2 linked regions of the Endozoicomonas gorgoniicola genome follow. Each later gene encodes a partner of the first gene's protein in a complex. Links are inferred from orthologs where the notes say so. Each region holds a gene or a part of one and is shown in the gene's direction. Other genes may lie near its edges. The genes, in order: dinB and dnaN.

Region 1 (10,047 bases):
ACCGGTGCGCCAGCGATCCCCTTTGGCACGAGTGCCTTCCGGGCAGATGACCAGACGCAGCTGTTTGTTGCCTTTGAAGGCACAAACCGTCTGCTCTACCATGCTTTTCGGCTTTGTTCGGTCGACGGCAATGCCACCCAGCCAGCGCATGATGGGTCCAAAAGGCCCCCAGAACAGGCTGGATTTGCCCGTCCAGTAGCAGTGGACGCCGGTACACAGGCCAATGGCAATACCATAGAAAAAGTCCCAGTTGCTGGTGTGTGGTGCAGCGATAAGGATAAACCTTGGTGCCTTGGGCTTTTTACCTTCCACTTTCCAGCCGGACAAAAACAGTCCCAGTCTGGCAATCAGGACACATAACGGGTGAATAACCGGTGTATTGAAAATCGTAAAGCGCATTTGCAGTGCCGTGATTCTCTCGTTGGAAAATAGCAATGTTGTTTAAACAACAAGGGTTATGAGGCATTCCTCATAAGTACACTGACTCAGCACACTTATGAGGAATGGCTCGGTAAAGGAACCTGCCTGAGTCACCATCGGGCTTTGGATAAATGATGGTCTTCTGACCCGGCAATGAAGTCATTGGAGCGCATTCAACGCCTTTCTGGATAACATGGGAATACGGGGAAGTGGCTATTGCCAAAAATAAATACTTTTGTTCCATGATTGTCTGAGCAGGCATTTTACACTGTATAAAAAAACAGTTTTTCTTGCGTATTAAGCCAATGAATCAGTAACATAGATGTAATGAACCTGTTGTGTAACTGACCTGTTATGTCTGATCAGCTTTCTACTTCAATACCTGGAGAAAATCGTAAAATTCTGCACGTAGATGCAGATGCATTTTACTGCTCGGTAGAAGAGCGTGAAGATAGTTCGTTAAAAGGAAAGGCTTTTGCCGTTGGTGGCAGGCCAGAGCGACGTGGAGTAATCGCCACCTGCAGTTACGCTGCCAGAGAGGCGGGAGTTCGCTCTGCCATGGCGTCATTTCAGGCCATCAGGTTATGCCCAGAGCTAAAAATTATTCCTCCACGATTTGAACTCTATAAAGAAGCTTCGAAGAAGATGCACGACATCTTTCAGCGCTATACCTCACTTATCGAACCTCTGTCGCTTGATGAAGCCTATCTGGATGTCACCGGTGTTCAGTTGTGCAAAGGCAGTGCCACACTCATGGCACAGGACATTATGCGGGCGGTCAGGGAGGAGGTGGGTATAACGGTTTCTGTAGGCGCTGCACCCAATAAATTTCTTGCCAAAATAGCCAGCGACTGGAATAAACCAAATGGTTTATTTGTAATCCCGCCCACAGATGTTGAGGACTTTGTCTTTGAACTTCCGGTTGAGCGGATACACGGCGTTGGTAAAGTAACCACTGAAAAAATGAACAATAAAGGTATTTTTACCTGTGGTCAGCTACGACAGTATTCTCCCCTGGAGCTATGTCGCTGGTTCGGCACTTTTGGCGAGCGCCTCTGGGAGATGGCTCGTGGAGTGGATGAGCGTCCGGTGGAAACCGGGCGGCGGCGTAAATCCCTTTCGGTTGAACATACCTACGACACTGATCTTCTGGATGAGGCTGATATTGTCGCTAAGGTAAAGCCTCTGCTGGATGATCTGGCGCAGCGATTTTCCGGGATCAATTCTGAATACGCTGTGCAGAAACGCTTTGTAAAAGTTAAATTTTCAGACTTCAACCAGACGACGCTGGAAGAGATTCCTGATCGGGATGACCTGGATGCTGAAGAACATTTCAAAACCCTGATGGTCAGGGCATGGGAGCGGGGTAATAAGCCGGTTCGGTTGCTGGGGCTGGGGGTGCGGCTGATTGACCTGCGTGCGCCAGAACGATTTTTGCAACTGGAACTGTTTGAGCGGAAACGACCCGGGCTTTGACTGGTATGAGAAGCTGTTTGAAATGATTTGACAGCCAGGTATATATCGAAATAATGGTTTTTTTTATTTGTCCTTACTGGTTGTTTTATGCAGTTGACCCTTACCACGCCAGCTTTGTTGTTTCCGGCAATTTCCCTGCTATTTCTCTCTTACACCAACAAATTTCTGGCGCTTGCCTCTCTGATCCGAACTTTGCACGAAGAAGACCAGAATAATCCAAACAGTCCCGTTATCAGGGGGCAGCTGGAAAACCTGCGGCGGCGAATGAAGCTGATTAAACACATGCAGGGGACTGGAATCATGAGTTTTATCAGTTGTGTGCTGGTGATGTTTTTGCTGCACTTAAACCTGTTTCAGTGGGGGTTCATTATTTTCGGCCTGAGCCTGCTTTTTTTGTTGGTTTCTTTGGTGATCTGCCTGATGGAAATCAAAATATCGATTGATGCACTGGAGCTGCAGGTTCAGCAGATGGACCATTAAATGATTTGCACAACACCTGATCAACCAGGGCTTCGTGATCAGGTGTTGTAGTTAATTGGGCGACGCTTCTCTTAGCAGCCCATAATTAGTAGCCCATAATTCCCTGGTTCGCCTGATTGGCAGGATTTAAACCTGACTTTAAACCGTTAGCAGATTGGATCTTCAGACCCTGGTTAATCCATTTGGTAGTTTCAACGTTGTGCTTTAACGTTAGTAATGACGAGTCTTCCTCATGCGGATAACTGGTATCATATCGGTTGTTTAAAAGCTGCTTAAGTAGTAACGGGATTGAGTTTTCAGCAAGCATTGAGCCTTGTTTCCCATTTCCTGTAGTTTTTGGAGATTGTTGATCACTTTGTTTCTTTGCGGTACCTGTGAATAGACTTAAGAACTTCATGGGATAATAGAATATACGCCATCTGGACTTGCTCTCATCAGTGTTATCATCGTCATCCTCTTTTTTGGTTATATCTTTCTTACCATCGCTACAGGTGGGTGTTACAGCACCAAGGGTATGCGCGTCGTAAGAGCCTGGAAGAGCGAGTGTGAACTTAACTTTGTGATAATTTTCTTTTGGCTGGCTGGAACTGTAGCTGACTTCAATGCCATCGCCAGACTCAGAGGCAGTATGTGAGTCTGATCCACGGTCATACGTATATCCTTGATTTGGTGTTGGTACCCTTATCTCTGTTGTGATGACCGTGTAGCCGGAAAAACGATTAATATATTGTCCTAAAACCCGCCGAATGGCTGTGCCGACTCTGTTTGTGCAAAGGTTATACCATTGAACGGTTCCCAGCTGTGCCATTTCTTGAAGTGGTAGAATGAATGCTGGAGTAGTTAATGCGGTTATAAGTGTTCGCGCTGCTTCTTTGTTTTTATCAGATTGATCGCTTCCACTTACATAATTTTCTACACGGTTGAAAAATGGCTCTGCTGAATTCTCATTGCCTGGGCCAGACTGGTCTTCCCGAGAATCATCAACGCTTAAATACACAGTATTACTTGATGTATTTTGGTCATTATGGATAGACATCAGATGTGGAGAGCCCGGTACCGATCTGATACTCAAATGATCCAGATTACCGTAAAAGTCTAATAAAGGCTGAGCGTTGCTGCTGACAGCTTCGGGAGTCTCCGGAGTGGTTGTGCTTGACTGGGGTTCAGGATCTTCTGTTGGTTCTTTTTTTTCCTGGGACTCTGCAGCGGATTGAGCTGAAGTATCTTCTGAAGAGTCTTCTGAAGGCTTTTTATCTGTCTCGTCTAGGCTCTCCTCATTTTCTACAACTGTTTGCTCTTGTTCCGGGAAGGTGCCTGATGGAGTATCAGGTGGTGTTGGTTCACTGCTTGGGGGATGGTATACGGATAACACTTTTATGCTGCCGTAATCACCGGGCACTAAACTAACGACTTCCTTGTCTTCTACTTTGCCTGTCAAATCCCCTCCATACGCAGCATTGAGTATGAAAACAAAAAACGCTGCAAATACAGGCAGCACTTTAGGAGTGTGCATAAACTGGACCCCTTGAACGGAACTTTGTACAAGTAAAATATCATCGTTTGATGACACGGATAGAAGTCTAGTTCATAGAGTCGGTTACATTTGAATTTGCACAGCCATGGTCAGTTTATTTCAGAATAATTTCTGACCAGAATCTGAGAGCCTGCACTGGATAAAAGACAGTAGGCGACAAACCAGTAGAAGCCGTTGTGTAACTGTGCATTGAAGTTAATTGCTGCACTTTCCGACGAGGCGGCATTGGCTGCCAGCAGGGCAATAATCACCCCCATGGCAAAGACATCCGACATGGACCATTTGCTTAGCAGGGTGTTGACCTTGAGCAGGGTGGCAGATGATTGTGAAAGACAGGCGGCCATCAACAAAACAGACTTAATGGCTGGAATCACGACGCTGAACACCAGAATCAGAACAGCAACAAAGCGATAGCCAAATTGCCAGAGGTCTTCAGCAGTTCCCAGGATGCTGCGGGTCTTGTCGTAAACCAGGCTGTCACCGCTGACTCTCAGGCTGCCCAGAAACTGTCTGGCCATGGATTTCATGGCTGGGTGCATGTCCTGCTGCTCAACCAGGGTTTTACCTGTTTCCACCAGAGCCTGGTGGCTGAGTGACGCCTGCAGGGTGATTAATGGCTGAGTAATGCCTGGTATAAGCAGGGCAAGGGAGAGCAGTAAAATAATCAGTGGTGCGAGTTTTTTTATTCGGTTGGTTGTTGTCATCATTGTTATAGCCAGCGGTAAGCATTTGTCCTGATCACACCAGATTAGAGTAAAAAGCAGGTTATGCAAACGCTGGCTGGCCCGGTTAACAGCTTTTTTGGGCTAAAGGCTTTTTCAGGCTAAAGGCTCAAAATAATCAACCAGTAATTGCAGGGATTGCTGCCCGCGGAATTCGTTGATATCCAGTTTGTAGACGGCATGGATACGGTTGACAGCAGGGTCTGGCCAGAGCTGGGGATCGATATTGAAGGCGATACCGTCCAGATAGAACTCGCTGTCAGGAATTTTTAAGACCATCTTCAGATGCTTCTGTCCCACTAAGCGCTGTTGTATCAGTTGAAAACGACCATCAAAACTCGGTTCGGGAAAGCTTTGCCCCCAGGGGCCGGCCTCTCTCAGCATCTGTGCGGTCTGCAGGGTGAAGTCATGACTTTCCAGTGTTCCGTCGGTGTGAATTTCCGCCTCCAGATCATCGGCATCCAGCTGTTTGCGAACGATTTTGTCAAAACAGTCTGAGAACGCTGTAAATCCATCCTGCTTAATGCTTAATCCTGCTGCCATGGCGTGGCCGCCAAATTTTATGATCAGATCCGGATGCTCCCTGGCAATGGCATCAAGGGCGTCACGCATGTGCAGGCCTTTGACAGAGCGGGCCGAACCTTTCAGTTCACCGTTATCCGCAGCCGCAAAAGCAATCACCGGACGGTGCAGTTTATCTTTGATCCGCGAAGCCAGAATACCGATAACGCCCTGATGCCAGCCCTGTTGATACAGGCTGACTCCCCAAGGCAGTTCTGTACTCTTGTCCAGGTTGAGTTTGGCGAGTTCGGCCATTGCTTCTTGCTGCATTCCAGCCTCAATATCCTTTCTGTCCCGGTTCAGGCTGTCCAGCTCAGAGGCAATCTCTCTGGCTTGTTCTATATGTGGAGTGAGCAGCAGTTCGATGCCGGTGGACATATCGTCCAGGCGACCAGCTGCATTGAGTCTTGGTCCCAGTGCAAAGCCAAGATCGCTGGCAACCAGTCTGGACTGGCTGCGACCGGATACGTCGATCAACGCTTTGATACCGGGGCGACAATGGCCGGCACGAATTCTTGCCAGCCCCTGGTGGGCAAGAATTCGGTTGTTTTTGTCCAGACTGACAACATCGGCAACGGTGCCGAGCGCCACCAGGTCCAGCAGGTCGAAAGGGTTGAAGGCAGGGCGATGATCAAACCAGCCGCGCTGGTTCAGCGTTGTACGCAGGGCGCACATAACATAAAAAATTATGCCGACACCTGCTGTGTTTTTGCCCGGGAACGGGCAGTCGGGCTGGTTTGGGTTCACAATAGCATCTGCGTCAGGCAGCTCTCGCCCGGCAAGGTGGTGATCGGTGACTACAACCTGCCAGCCTCTTTCCCTGGCAGCGGTAACACCTGAAAGGCTGGAGATGCCGTTATCGACCGTTACCAGAACCTTTGGCTGAAAGGATTCTGCGACTGTAACAATTTCAGGGGTTAAGCCATAGCCGTATTCAAAACGGTTGGGTACCAGGTAATCCACCTGTCCGCCCATGGCGCGAATAGCCAGTACACCGAGGGCGCTGCTGGTGGCTCCATCGCAGTCAAAATCACCAACTATCAGAATCTTCTTCTGCTCAGCAATGGCATCGGCAAGAATGCGGGCTGCGACATCAATATCTTTCAGATGGGTGTAATGGTGCAGCCCTTTTAACTGGCGTGCTATTTCGTCTTCACTGGATATCCCCCGGGCGGCATAAATACGCGCCAGCAGGGGAGGCAGAGAGGAAGACAGTAATTCAGTGACGTCTCGACGGATAATCTGTTTTTGCATGGTAGCCAGAAAGCAGGACAGTGATCTGCTTAATGATGCGCAATCACTGCTCGATACTCAATAGTTCAATTCGCTAATGAGCGGTTCTCTACAGTTCGTTTTCATACGGGTTGCTAATCTCTTTCAGCCAGCGTGTTGCGACTCCAGCCCCTTACGACGAAAGCGGTTTAAGTTTGAAGTACCACCAACAAACAAAACCAAAGTTAACCCTCAAAGAATCAGTATGATCCTGTCTCAAAAGTCACGACAGTTCACTATTATATTTTTACTATGTACTGTAGTTCTAACACCTATGAACGACAGGTGTTTACAGTTAGTGGCTGGAGACGAAGCCTGACCCGGAGTTGGGCAGGCTTCCAGTTTAAACTAATGTCGATGAATCTATGGTTCCCACGGCGAAGTGGGAGGTTCAGAGACCGGCTGGATTTCATCGAGCAGCTGTTCAAGATGACTGTTCAGCTCTTTGCTCAGGCGGCTTTCAATACGAACCAGCTCTTCATCAATCAGATTGCGAATCATGCGACGGCCTTCAGTGCGGAGCTGATGGCGCAGCTCGGTGGTACTGTCGTCATTGTTATCGTTATCGTTAATGCTGCCGGGTTCACCCAGGTTAATCACGGCTACGGTTTGTCGCCCTGATTCTGCTGGTGTTTGTCCATCAATCACATCGGTCAGCACAGGGATGTTCTCGCTGGTCTTTTCGAATGCGCTGTTTTTATCCAGCAAAACTTTGAGACGTTCCAGTTCGTTTAACAGGTCGCTGGTTTTTTCAGTATTCAATGCTGACCTCCTGCAGAAATATCGTGCAGTTCAGGTTTAATACCGTCGGTTTTGTAATCACGAAATTTCTGCCTCAGGGCTTCTACAGGTCCGGGGCTCTTATCAACAATTTCGCAGGTACGATGGAAATTTTTATAAAAACCAGGAATACCAGACGCGAGGTTGATCAGCAGAGCGCCCTTAATGTTGCCGGGGTCGGTATGCCCCAGGGTGATGGGGGCATTGTTGTCATCACTTCTGATTTCATGGGGAAGAAAGCGATCTTCCCGCCACTCCCATAACAGTCGATCCATGGTTTCGCACTGGATGGCATTGTCTGTATGAATGTGTACAGGCATACCGGAACGCCACGCCTTGTCAGTCAGGCGACAGGCGAAGTCTCGTACAGCCTTGGTAGACTGTTGTTGCAGCAGGTAGAAGGTAACTCGAGGCATCGTCAGAGTGTAATCGGAAACGGGCAGGGAGGAAAGGTTGAAACTGAAAGAGGACTCCCTGCGAAATAGCAGGGAGGTGAATTTCTTCAGCCCGTCAGGGTTGATATGTGCTATCTTCTTTCTGTCTCGTTGTAGACCTACCCTCGGGCAGAGGGGAAGTAATGTCAAACTAGCATCTCAAAGTTAAAGGCTTCAGTATCTGTAATTATGGGCAGGCTGGGTAGATGCCCTTCGGCAGTTACTTAACGTTGGTTCATAAGATATCACTCAACCAGATTACCCTTTTTCCGTTCGCTCAAAAAGGTTCGTAGGTAGTATGGAGATAGTATGAAGATCTGTATGGTTACAACCAAATTAGATTTTGCAGCTCAATCCATTCAGCGCATCAGGGAAGAAGCAAAGCACTTAGGTATCGAAGTTGATTTTGTTAAACCATCGGATCTTCAGTTTCAGGTAAAAGAAGGAACACTTTATTTTGGTAACAATGAGCTTTCCCGAGATCTTCCTGATGTGTTTTATTGCAAAACGGGTAGCTCAACGGTGACCTCTCATACGCTGAGCTGCATGCAGGCTCTTGAACTGTTCAGCGACACCAGAGTGCTTAACTCGTACCGATGTTTTGAAAAGTCCATGGATAAGTTTACGACTTATCTGTTTTTACAAAAAAATGGTGTCCCGACACCAGCAACGGTTCTGCTAAATGGACAGGTTGACTCGTCCCGAATCGCGGATGAACTGGGCTGGCCTCTGGTCTTTAAAGAAACCAGATCTGCACGCGGTCAATCCGTGGTTTTTGTTGATAACCAACATCAACTGGATGAACTCATTGGTCTTTATAACTCGGTAAGCAGAGAGGGGGCTCGTGCACTTGTGCAGCGTTGCTGTACAAAAAGTTTAGGTAAGGATATTCGTGTATTTGTCCTTGGGGGAAAGGCGTTTACTGCTGTTGAGCGAGATGCGGGTGGAAAATCAAGAAGGGCTAATATCTCTCTCGGAGCATCCGTTCGGGCTATTGATATTGACTCACAGATGTCGAAAATTGTGGAGCAAACTTGTCAGGCTTTAGACTTCAGCCTGGGAGGGGTTGATTTGCTTTACGGTGACGAGGGTTACGAAGTCAGTGAAGTCAACTTAGCGGCTCGATTTGATCGAATAGAAAAACCGACAGGCCATAACTTAGCCCGTGAAACACTTCTCTTCTTATCTCAGTCCACTTAAAGAGCCGGGTTTGCGTAGAACGAACCTGTAAACTATCTTTGACCGTGTCTTTTGCAGGCTTGGCGCCGGACTTGACCCACTGTCATCGCCAATACGAAATGACATTCAAGCTATCAATCAATTCTCAGATAAGGCTGGTTTTATTCGGTGAATTCCTGGTGATTACCTGCATCAGTATGACCGACCCTTATTGGCCCCTTATTCTGAAACTCTATCTTCCCGAACACAGTCATTCCAGTCTGGTTCTGTGGAGCACCGTCATTTATCTGGCTCCTTTTGTCGCCTCAGTGCTGGCCATACCGTTTTGGGGTTATATGGGGAGCTTTCTGGGTTATAAAAAAATGATCATTCGTTGTACAGTAGCGCTTGCTATTGTTCAGACGTTGCTGATTTTTACCGACCACATTGTCGAGATCTTTGTTCTTCGCCTTGTGCAGGGCGCATTTACTGGCTATACAGCCGTAGCGCAGGCATTTTTGGTCAGTAAAAAACCTGACGGAGAGCATAGCTTTTTAATTGGAAAAGTTCAGTCTATGATGGCAACCGGAACGATACTGGGGCCTGTCTTTGGTGGATTTATATCTCACTATTTTAATTATTATCTCATTTTCACTATTGCTTCAGTTACATTGTTTCTGTTAACCGTTGCTTGTGTTTTTTTTCTCTCAGAATCTCCCTTGATCAATAAAGGGAAGGATAAGGCTAAGTTAAAATTTAGCGTTTTTTTAAAATTATTAACGCCATTTAACTCTTATTGTTATCTTTTGGTTGTCTCAACTAAAATACTCCGTCGAATGAGTGCCTCATTTTTTGCTCTTTATGTTATTGATCAATTAAGTGGTAATAATTTACAAACGGGCACTTTATATGCGGCTATGGCTGCAATGGTTTTTTTGGTGGCACCTATCTGGGGCAAAGTGGAAGACCGTCACAATAAAAACGTCCGTTACCTTATATGCGGGCTTGTCATTGCACTGTTTTCAGCGGCTGCTGCTCAAGTTATTTACGGGTTCGCCCAGAATTTTGCTTCAGCGGTATGTGCCTCTGTTTTGTGGGGATGTGCCCTTGGGGTAACCAATACGCTGCCGTTATCGCTACTGACTCACCACCAGAAGGCATCTATGAAAGGTTTTGCCTTAAGTGTCGGAAGCAGTATGAATAGATTAGG
Region 2 (10,179 bases), 4.1 Mb from region 1 along the record:
CGTCCCGGTGCGGTAGCCTGTGCAGCAATGGTGTCGTTATGGATAGAACTGAGATCGGACATGTATCGGTTACGTCGTAGATAGAAAATGAAGCGTAGTTTAGCGGCTGTAACGAATAAAAAAAACGACCCGGAAGCAAAGCCGCCGGGTCGTTTTTTTGAAGCATTGGCAAAAGAACGTTAAGTACTTTCTTTCTCAATCTTCCTGGTAATGATGAACTGTTGAATAATCGACAGTGTATTGTTGGTTATCCAGTACAGTACCAGACCGGCCGGGAACCACAGGAAGAACACAGTGAAGATAACCGGCATCAGCTTCATCACTTTCGCCTGAACAGGGTCTGGCGGAGTTGGATTCAGCAGCTGCTGAGCGAACATGGAACCACCCATGATCAGCGGTAGGATGAAGTATGGGTCCATCTGGGACAAGTCATGTATCCAGCCCAGCCACGGAGCCTGACGCAGCTCAATAGACTCCTGCAGTACCCAGTACAGGGCGATAAAGACAGGCATCTGAACAAGAATTGGCAGACAGCCACCCATTGGGTTGACCTTCTCCTTCTTGTAGAGCTCCATCATCGCCTGAGACAGCTTCTGACGATCTTCGCCATGCTTCTCTTTCAGATCTGCCATCTTCGGTCCCAGCTTGCGCATTTTCGCCATGGAACGGAAGCTGGTAGCGTTCAGCGGATAGAAGATCGCTTTCACACACACCGTCAGCAGAATAATGGACCAGCCCCAGTTACCCACCATGGAATGAATAAATTTCAGCAGGGTAAACAGAGGCTGAGCCAGGAACCATAACCAGCCAAAGTCTTTGGTCAGCTGGAGTCCATCGGCCAGCTGTTCCAGATGATCCTGATCTTTTGGACCGGCGTAAAGGTCGGCACCTACGGTAACGGTCTGGCCCGGCTGAACAGCGACGTTGTCGATAAAGCCGACAAAGTAATACTTCTGGTCATGGGACAGGTTGGTGTAGTAGGTATGACGTTGTGCCTGATCCGGCACCCACGCCGTGAGGAAGTACAACTGCAACATAGCCGCATAGCCGCCTTCAACATTCTGCTCAAAGCGGGACTTGGCAAAGTCCTTGAAGGGCAGTTTAACGTAAGGCTGATCCACAGAACGCACAGCGGCACCTTGATAGGTGTTCATCGGTGCGCTGGAGTTGGCGGTGCTGGGGTCTTCAGAGCCATCACGCTTCAGCTGTGCATAAAAGCGATCCTGCCATAGGGTGTCACCCTTGTTCTCAATGACATAATCCATACGGATATCGTAGGAGTCACGGACAAACGTATAACGCTTGGTCAGGTTCAGCTCATCGGTGGAACGGGTCAGCTCAACAACGACGGTATCCTTGCCATCATCCAGGGTAAAGCTGTTCTGCCTGACGTTGTACAGTGGCCGCTGGTTGTCAGCCTGTGGACCATCCGCTCGTACCAGTGCGCTCTGCGCAGTGTATTCGCAGGTCACACTACCGCTGACGCAGTCTGATTTCTGTACCAGTAGTTCAAAGGGAGGAACCTCCTCATCTTCTTCCGGTAGCCAGGCAGGGTATTGAGGCAGGTTCAGACCGATAATATCGCCACCGGCGGGATCAATCTGAACATTCAGGGTATTTGTCTTTACGCTGACAAGTTGAGCGGATGGCGATGTATTACTATTACCGTCAATGGTAACCGTACCTGCGCTATCGGAGGAGAGTGTCGGCATATCTGAACCGCTTTGTGCGATAGAGATATTAGACATGCCTGTTATTGCTTCTTCCCCGGTTGGTCGGGCTGGTTGATTGTAATCTTCGTTCCATTGTTGGAGTGTCAGTACACCAACAACAGCTACGGCGCCTATCAGGAGTGTTCTTTGCAGATCCATGATGTCCGAGCCACAGATTCTGGTTGATGGGAATGATTGTCTGATTCTGTCCGATTGAGCCTGTCTGAGGGTTCCGGCACCGGATCGAAGCCTCCCGGATGCCAGGGATGGCAACGCAGCAGTCTTAAAATAGTGAGTTTGCTGCCTTTCAGAAAACCATGGCTGTCGAGTGCTTCCTGAGCATAAGCGGAACAGGTTGGATAAAATCGACAACGCCCTGCCATAAGAGGGCTTATGCAATAGCGATAGACCCGGATCAAACCTTTGGCGAGTAGTCTCGGCAGATCTTTGATCGTGTGTATCACGCTGTTTTGCATGTCTTTTTACTCAATCTACCCTGGACTTCAGGAGACAGTAAGGCTTAGTTCCATAAGCTGTGCTTACCAATCAAGGCAAAAGCCTTCCCTGGTGACGCAAGCGACTGGAGGCAGTGTCTACCTCCCCAGTCACCCAGCTCTACAACGTCCACCAAATTGTTAAGTGGTTTTATCCACAACTTTGGGCTGTCTGGCCTCAAGTTGCCTGGATTGTTCCCACTCACCCAGACGACGTGCCAGCTTGTGCCACTGTCTGGTTAGCAGTTTGTTTATGTCGTAGTTTTCGAGCTCATCCAAGCCTCGCCGTGCCAGTACTACGATATCCAGATGACCCAGTTCGCCCTGTTTCAGACGAAATGACTCACGAATATGTCGCTTGACACGATTTCGACCGGTGGCCTTACGGATATTCTTTTTGGCAATTACCAGACCCAGTCTGGAATGATCGTGATCACTCACTTTCGCCAGAATCAGTAAGTGCCGACTGGATACCTTGATATCAGCCCGGTCAAATACCTGCTTAAAATCAGCTGCTGAGCACAACCGCTTATCGCGGCTAAAAGCGAAGCTCACCTGACAGTCTTACTGCTTAAATCAGGCGCTCAGACGCTTACGGCCTTTAGCACGACGACGGTTGATAACAGCACGACCGTTCTTGGTAGCCATACGAGCGCGGAAACCGTGGGAACGAGCACGCTTCAGGTTAGATGGTTGAAAAGTTCTTTTCATGATGACACTACTCTTGGTTAATCGATTCCTGGTTAATCAATCTTCTCAGGAAGACGCTGTACACCCTTTATGGATATACAAAAAGACGGGCATTCTAAGGAATTGACCAATCTGCGTCAATTTGCATTTGTCAAGAGTTTGCCGCTGGACCCCATGTTGTTGCCCTTATGTTGATTAGCACCAGCCTATAGAGCCCTGCTTTTGATACTCATGATAAAAATTCAACACTCACAAAATTGTCATTTGATCTTAATTATTAACTTCTCTTTCTTCGCCAAAAAACATAGTTGATTTTATCCACCCCATCCTTCACTGATTAACAAATCAGGATCAGTTCATAAATTAAAAAAATATATATTTTTTTTGTTTAGTGTTGTTTTGTATTTATGATTGTAATTTAGCAGGCCATTTTCTGTGGATAAGCAGGCTTTTGTCAGTAATATCAAGGCCTAAGGCCTGTGTATCAAGCTGTAGAAATCACGGTATTTAGCTGTTCCTTACCTGAGGATGAGTTGTGTATAAACTAACCAGTTATGCACAGGGTAAGTTATGCAACTGGTTATACACAGCTCATTCCTATGGATTTACCCTGCTAGTAAACAGGTCTATCCACAGCAAAAAATTAATAAATAATTCACCTTAAAGACAGACTTTTTCTGTTGATAACTATATGAATTAAAGGCACAAAAAAAGTGGTGATCAGCTCTGCAATCATCTAGGGAAGGTGTGGATAACTTTTGGGCGAAAGGATACAATTGTTCGCAATACCCAGCCTTTCAGAAAGTTGTTCAGCAGGCAGGGTGATAAGCTTTATCATCATCCGGTTTCCGGGTCGCTGTCGGGCTCGTTATCAGGATCGTTTTCAGGAGAGCGCCTGTGCCCCTTGAGCTCTGGCAAAAATGCATAGATCTTCTTCAGGATGAGCTGTCATCGCAGCAGTTCAATACATGGATTCGCCCGCTAAAAGTAATGGGGGATGAGCATGACTTATGTCTGCTGGCTCCTAACCGCTTTGTATCAGACTGGGTGAAGGAGAAGTTTTTGCCGAGAGTTGAGGAAATTCTCGATGAGCTGACCGATGGACAACCACCGGCTGTAGCCCTGGCTGTGTCAAACCGCCGACCGCAATCTCTGAGTCGTCGTTCCAGCAGCAGAACGTCTTCACATGCCAGCAGTACACCTTCATTTTCTTCGCAGTTTGCTCAGCGTTCAACGGCTTCTGTTCAGGTACAGCCTTCCCCTAAACCAGCGTTTCACAACCCGATTCAGGATTCGGTGAAAAGCCCTGCGGCAGGTTCTGAGCTACAAGAGCGAACCGTTACTGAAAAGCTGGTGAACAATCTGGAAGTGAACAGAGCGTCCGAGCCTCTGTTAATGCAGGAGTCCCTGGCTGTGGATGAGCCGATGGCTGAAGAAGCTGTTGATGAAGCACAGGCCAAACCTGTAGCTAAAAAGCAGCGTAAAGTTAATCCGCTGAAAGACACTCTTAAAGATTCTATTAAAGAGGGTGGGCTTGTAACGGAAGAGCCAGACCCTTCCCGGGAAATTGTTACACCAACCCGCCAGGTTGAAGTAGAAGGTTCCATTAAGCATCACAGCTCTTTGAATACCCAGTTCACCTTTGAAACTTTTGTTGAAGGTAAATCCAACCAGTTGGCACTGGCAGCTTCTCGGCAGGTGGCAGAAAATCCGGGAGCGGCCTATAACCCACTGTTCCTTTATGGTGGTGTTGGTCTGGGTAAAACTCACCTGATGCATGCAGTAGGTAATTCTCTGGTAAAGCACAACCCGAATGCCAGAGTGGTTTACCTGCATTCAGAGCGCTTTGTGGCAGATATGGTCAAAGCTCTGCAGCTCAATGCTATCAATGACTTCAAGCGTTATTACCGGTCTGTTGATGCTTTGTTGATTGATGATATTCAATTTTTTGCGGGTAAAGAACGGTCACAGGAAGAGTTTTTCCATACTTTCAATGCGTTACTGGAAGGTGGCCAGCAGATGATCCTGACCTGTGATCGCTATCCCAAAGAAATCAGTGGTGTTGAAGAGCGTCTGAAGTCCCGCTTTGGCTGGGGACTAACCGTAGCGGTTGAACCCCCGGAACTGGAAACCCGCGTTGCGATCCTGATGAAAAAAGCAGAACAGCACCGTGTCGACCTGCCCCATGAAGCGGCTTTCTTTATTGCACAGCGTATACGCTCTAATGTTCGGGAGCTGGAAGGAGCGCTCAAGCGTGTTATTGCGAGCGCGCACTTTATGGGAAGGAAGATTGATATAGACCTGATCAGGGAGTCCCTGAAAGACCTTTTAGCCTTGCAGGACAAGCAGGTCTCTATAGATAATATTCAAAGAACAGTAGCAGAGTATTACAAAATCAAAGTTGCTGATATCTTATCCAAACGACGCAGTCGTTCTGTGGCAAGACCCCGACAGGTTGCCATGGCGCTGTCCAAGGAATTAACCAGTCACAGTCTGCCGGAAATTGGCGATGCCTACGGTGGTCGAGATCATACTACGGTGCTACATGCCTGTCGCAAAGTAAAAGAGCTAACGGGTACAGATAGTGAGATTCGGGATGACTACAAGAACCTGTTGAGATCTTTGACCAGTTAATTATTCTGATGCAGTAGTTTCTGGTGTAATAGTTTCTGGTATAAAAGTTTCAACAGATTTTATTGAATTTGAGAAAAGGGCACCGGCTCTTTTCCAGCTAGCAAGAGAAAGGAAAGCGATGAAATTTACCATTAATCGGGAAGCATTGCTGAAGCCACTGCAACTGGTGGCGGGCGTTGTAGAGCGCAGGCAGACACTACCTGTTTTGTCTAACGTCCTGATGGTGGTGGGCGGTGACCAACTCTCCCTGACAGGTACAGACCTGGAAGTGGAGCTGGTTGGCCGCGTTTCTCTGGATGATGTCACTGAAGGCGGCGAGATTACTGTTCCGGCACGTAAGCTGATGGATATCTGTAAGTCTCTTCCTGAGAACGCCATGATTGAGTTTTCTCAGGATGATCAAAGGGTTAAGGTGCGCGCCGGACGTTCACGCTTCACACTTTCCACTCTGCCAGCTAATGAATTTCCAAGCATTGAAGAAGAAGCGGGCTCAATGACCTTTACCATCGGTCAGGCCCGGATGCGTCGCCTGATTGATCGCACAGCCTTTGCTATGGCTCAACAGGATGTTCGTTACTACCTGAATGGCATGTTGCTAGAGGTCAGTCAGAACTGTCTCCGGGCTGTTGCAACCGACGGTCACCGTCTCGCTATGTGTGCAGTGGATGCCGACATTAATCAGCAGGATCGACACCAGGTGATTGTGCCTCGCAAGGGTATTATGGAAATGGCTCGCCTTCTTACCGAAGGTGACGAGATGGTGCATATCTCTCTGGGTGCTAACCATATCCGCGCCAAAGCCGGTGACTTTATTTTCACTTCCAAGCTGGTTGATGGGAAATTCCCGGATTATGATCGTGTCGTCCCTCGCGGTGGTGACAAAATTATTGTGGGTGATCGTCAACAGCTGCGTCAGGCTTTCCAGAGAGCTTCTATTCTGTCCAATGAAAAGTATCGTGGTATTCGTCTGATTCTGAATGATGGTCTGCTTAAGGTAATGGCAAACAACCCTGAGCAGGAAGAAGCAGAAGAGGAAGTGAGCCTGAGCTATCATGGAGATGCTATCGAAATTGGCTTTAACGTCAGCTATCTGTTGGACGTTCTGTCTGTTATTTCCGGTGATTCTGTGAAGATCACCCTTTCTGATCCTAACAGCAGTGCTTTGCTGGAAGAGTCCGAAGGTGGCGATTCCACTTACGTTGTTATGCCGATGCGTCTGTAAATAATGTATGAAAATGCACAGCTCTCAAATATCGACACATCCTGTTAAGTCGCTGTTTTCTTCCGAGGGTTGTGCATGACCATCCATAAATTGATGGTTAAAGATATTCGTAATCTCGAATCTTTAACCATACAGCCCTCTCCTTCCATCAACATTCTTTATGGCCTGAACGGTAGTGGCAAGACCAGCGTACTTGAGGCTATCCATCTACTGGGGCTAGCTCGTTCTTTTCGCAGTAACAGGGTAAAGCCAGTTATTCGCAGGGATCAGCCAAAATGTACTGTTTTTGGTCAGATTCGCCATTCAGGCAGTGCGATGTTGAATGTGGGCGTATCCAGAGCCTTGCAGGATGAGAACTTCCAGATACGAGTGTCTGGTGAGAACTTAAGGTCGACTTCTGAGCTGGCACGACACCTGCCCTTGCAGTTAATCAATCCCGATACTTTTCGGTTACTGGAAGGCTCTCCGAAAGACCGAAGACAGTTTTTAGATTGGGGAGTGTTTCACGTGAAACAGCGTGATTTTATTCCTCTCTGGAAACGCTTGCAGAAGGCGCTCAAACAGCGGAATAGTTTGCTTCGTCATGGTAGACTATCCAGTTCTATTAATCGTTCTGTTCCCGATAAGATTCGCTCTGAACTTCCTGTCTGGGATGCTGAACTGGTGAAAGCTTCAGAAGCTGTTCATCTGTTAAGGCAAGAGTATTTTGAGCAGTTGGCGCCAGTCTTTCATGAAGTGCTCGGACAATTAACAGATCTTGAAGGTATTAAGCTCAGTTATTACCGGGGGTGGGACAGGTTACGCTCTTTTGCTGAAGTACTTGCAGAAGGAATGGAGAGAGATATTCAGTCCGGTTTCTCGCATTCAGGACCTCAGCGAGCCGATATTCGGGTAAAAATAGATGGCATAAATGCCATTGATATTCTTTCGCGTGGACAGTTAAAGCTGGTTGTCTGCGCGTTAAAGTTGGCACAAGGCTTGTTGTTCTATCAAAAGACCGGCAAGCAATGCGTTTTTCTGGTGGACGACCTACCATCGGAGCTGGACGCTCCTCACCGGAAAGCTCTGTGTTCAATACTACAAAATATGAAAAGCCAGGTGTTTATCACCTGTGTCGAGCAATCTGCACTGTCTGATTGCTGGCTGCCTGAAGTCAATGTCAAAGTGTTTCACGTGAAACAAGGGCGACTGGAGGCTAATGAGCAAATCTATCCTGGGCGTGAGATTCGCCAGGCTGAATCGTTGGAGATAGAGCATGAGTGAACAAAACTACGATGCGTCCAATATTAAGGTGCTGAAAGGCCTGGATGCCGTTCGTAAGCGCCCGGGTATGTATATTGGTGACACGGATGATGGTACAGGTCTGCACCACATGGTGTTTGAGGTAGTTGATAACTCAATTGACGAGGCCCTTGCGGGCTACTGTGACCAGATCACTGTTATCATTCATCCGGACGAATCCATTACCGTGAAGGATAATGGCCGTGGTATTCCGGTAGATATCCATGAAGAAGAAGGTGTCTCTGCTGCCGAAGTTATCATGACAGTCCTGCATGCCGGTGGTAAGTTTGATGACAACACTTACAAGGTGTCCGGTGGTCTGCATGGCGTAGGGGTATCGGTTGTTAATGCTCTGTCAAAAGAACTGAAAATGACCATTCGCCGTGGTGGACAGGTTCATCATCAGGTGTATATGCATGGTGTTCCTCAGGAGCCTATGAAAGTCATCGGTGAAACTGAAAACAGCGGTACAGAGATTCATTTCATCCCATCCGAAGAAACCTTCAACAATATTCAGTTCAGCTACGATATTCTGGCTAAGCGACTGCGTGAGTTGTCGTTCCTGAACTCCGGTGTTTACATCAAACTGGTGGATGAGCGCACCGGTAAGGAAGATGACTTCCGCTATGAAGGTGGTCTGAGCGCATTTGTTGAGTATCTGAATACCAACAAGACGAACATAAATAAGGTGTTCCATTTCAACATAAATCGTGAAGACGGTGTTGGTGTTGAAGTGGCTTTGCAATGGAATGATGGCTTTCAAGAAAGCATCTATAGCTTCACCAACAACATTCCACAGCGTGATGGCGGTACTCATCTGGCGGGTTTCCGTGCAGCCCTGACCCGAAGCCTGAATGGCTATATTGAGCGGGAAGGTTTTGCCAAGAAGCAGAAAGTTTCCACTTCTGGTGATGATGCCCGCGAAGGTCTGACGGCTATTATTTCTGTGAAGGTACCGGACCCCAAGTTCTCTTCCCAGACCAAAGACAAGCTGGTGTCATCTGAAGTAAAAACAGCCGTAGAACAGGAAATGAGTAAATACTTTTCTGATTACCTGCTGGAAAATCCTCAGGAATCCAAAGCGGTTGTTAACAAAATGCTGGATGCTGCACGCGCCCGTGAAGCGGCCCGTAAAGCTCGTGAAATGACCCGGCGGAAAGGTGCTCTGGATATTGCCGGTCTGCCAGGAAAGCTGGCTGACTGTCAGGAAAAAGATCCGGCACTGTCAGAACTGTATATTGTGGAGGGTGACTCTGCGGGTGGTTCTGCCAAGCAGGGGCGTAACCGTAAGACCCAGGCTATTCTTCCGCTGAAAGGTAAAATTCTGAACGTAGAGAAGGCTCGCTTCGACAAGATGCTGTCTTCTGCTGAAGTAGGTACTTTGATCACAGCTATGGGCTGTGGCATTGGGCGTTCCGAATTCAATATAGAAAAGCTGCGTTATCACAACATCATTATCATGACGGATGCGGATGTTGATGGTTCTCACATTCGTACACTGCTGCTGACTTTCTTCTTCCGTCAAATGCCTGAGCTGATTGAAAACGGCTATGTCTACATCGCTCAACCACCTCTGTACAAGATCAAGCGTGGAAAGCAAGAACAGTACCTGAAAGACGAAACTGCACTCAGTGAATACCTGACGCAGGCAGCGCTGGAAAATGCCAGCATGCATGTGAATGAAAATGCTCCGGGTATAGCCGATGAACCTCTGGAAAATCTGGTGAAAGAGTACCGTCAGGTGATAGCAGGGATCGAGCGACTGTCCCGTCTGTACCCTATGGATATCATGAAGGAATTGATTTACATGCCTGAGGTGGAAGAAACCAGCCTTGGTAATGAAGCCTTTATGAAAAACTGGACAGACAAACTGAATGAACGTGTTCAGAAGATTGATCTGGCTGGTCGCACTATTACTTTCGAATGCATTGAAGATCGTGAGCATCACGCCTGGCTGCCCAAAGTGACTATTCTGGCGCACGGTATTCCGTCTGAATACACCTGGAGAAATGATTTCTTCTCCTCCGGCGATTATCGAGCAATCGTCAAGCTGGGTGAGCAGTTGCAGGGGCTGCTGGAAGAAAATGCTTTCTTCCAGAAAGGTGAACGTAAAAAGGAAACAACCTCGTTTGAAGATGGCCTTGAA

Evidence for each region.
Region 2: the proteins of dinB (region 1) and dnaN are in contact, whole or in part, in a solved structure (PDB 1OK7), measured with the Escherichia coli proteins. The link is inferred for Endozoicomonas gorgoniicola from one-to-one orthologs.

What each region holds. Positions count from the first base shown.
Region 1 is NZ_JAPFCC010000001.1:996,483-1,006,529, forward strand. What follows is about bases 1-2,835. They hold dinB (DNA polymerase IV), read left to right. Parts: upstream 1-774; coding sequence 775-1,896; downstream 1,897-2,835. Other genes in these bases: NX722_RS04590 (lysophospholipid acyltransferase family protein), read right to left, coding at 1-399; NX722_RS04600 (DUF2721 domain-containing protein), read left to right, coding at 1,984-2,376; NX722_RS04605 (hypothetical protein), read right to left, coding at 2,462-2,835. Outside these bases: more of NX722_RS04605, read right to left, coding at 2,836-3,889; NX722_RS04610 (paraquat-inducible protein A), read right to left, coding at 4,000-4,617; single-stranded-DNA-specific exonuclease RecJ, read right to left, coding at 4,729-6,447; NX722_RS04620 (hypothetical protein), read right to left, coding at 6,829-7,227; NX722_RS04625 (DNA polymerase III subunit chi), read right to left, coding at 7,224-7,661; NX722_RS04630 (ATP-grasp domain-containing protein), read left to right, coding at 8,001-8,879; NX722_RS04635 (MFS transporter), read left to right, coding at 8,978-10,047. UniProt on the Escherichia coli protein: Poorly processive, error-prone DNA polymerase involved in translesion repair and untargeted mutagenesis. Copies undamaged DNA at stalled replication forks, which arise in vivo from mismatched or misaligned primer ends.
Region 2 is NZ_JAPFCC010000001.1:5,054,551-5,064,729, reverse strand. What follows is about bases 4,734-7,700. They hold dnaN (DNA polymerase III subunit beta), read left to right. Parts: upstream 4,734-5,648; coding sequence 5,649-6,752; downstream 6,753-7,700. Other genes in these bases: recF (DNA replication/repair protein RecF), read left to right, coding at 6,828-7,700; dnaA (chromosomal replication initiator protein DnaA), read left to right, coding at 4,734-5,530. Also shown: tRNA uridine-5-carboxymethylaminomethyl(34) synthesis GTPase MnmE, read right to left, coding at 1-62; membrane protein insertase YidC, read right to left, coding at 180-1,871; membrane protein insertion efficiency factor YidD, read right to left, coding at 1,847-2,188; rnpA (ribonuclease P protein component), read right to left, coding at 2,348-2,761; rpmH (50S ribosomal protein L34), read right to left, coding at 2,783-2,917; more of dnaA, read left to right, coding at 3,794-4,733; more of recF, read left to right, coding at 7,701-8,015; gyrB (DNA topoisomerase (ATP-hydrolyzing) subunit B), read left to right, coding at 8,008-10,179. UniProt on the Escherichia coli protein: Confers DNA tethering and processivity to DNA polymerases and other proteins. Acts as a clamp, forming a ring around DNA (a reaction catalyzed by the clamp-loading complex) which diffuses in an ATP-independent manner freely and bidirectionally along dsDNA.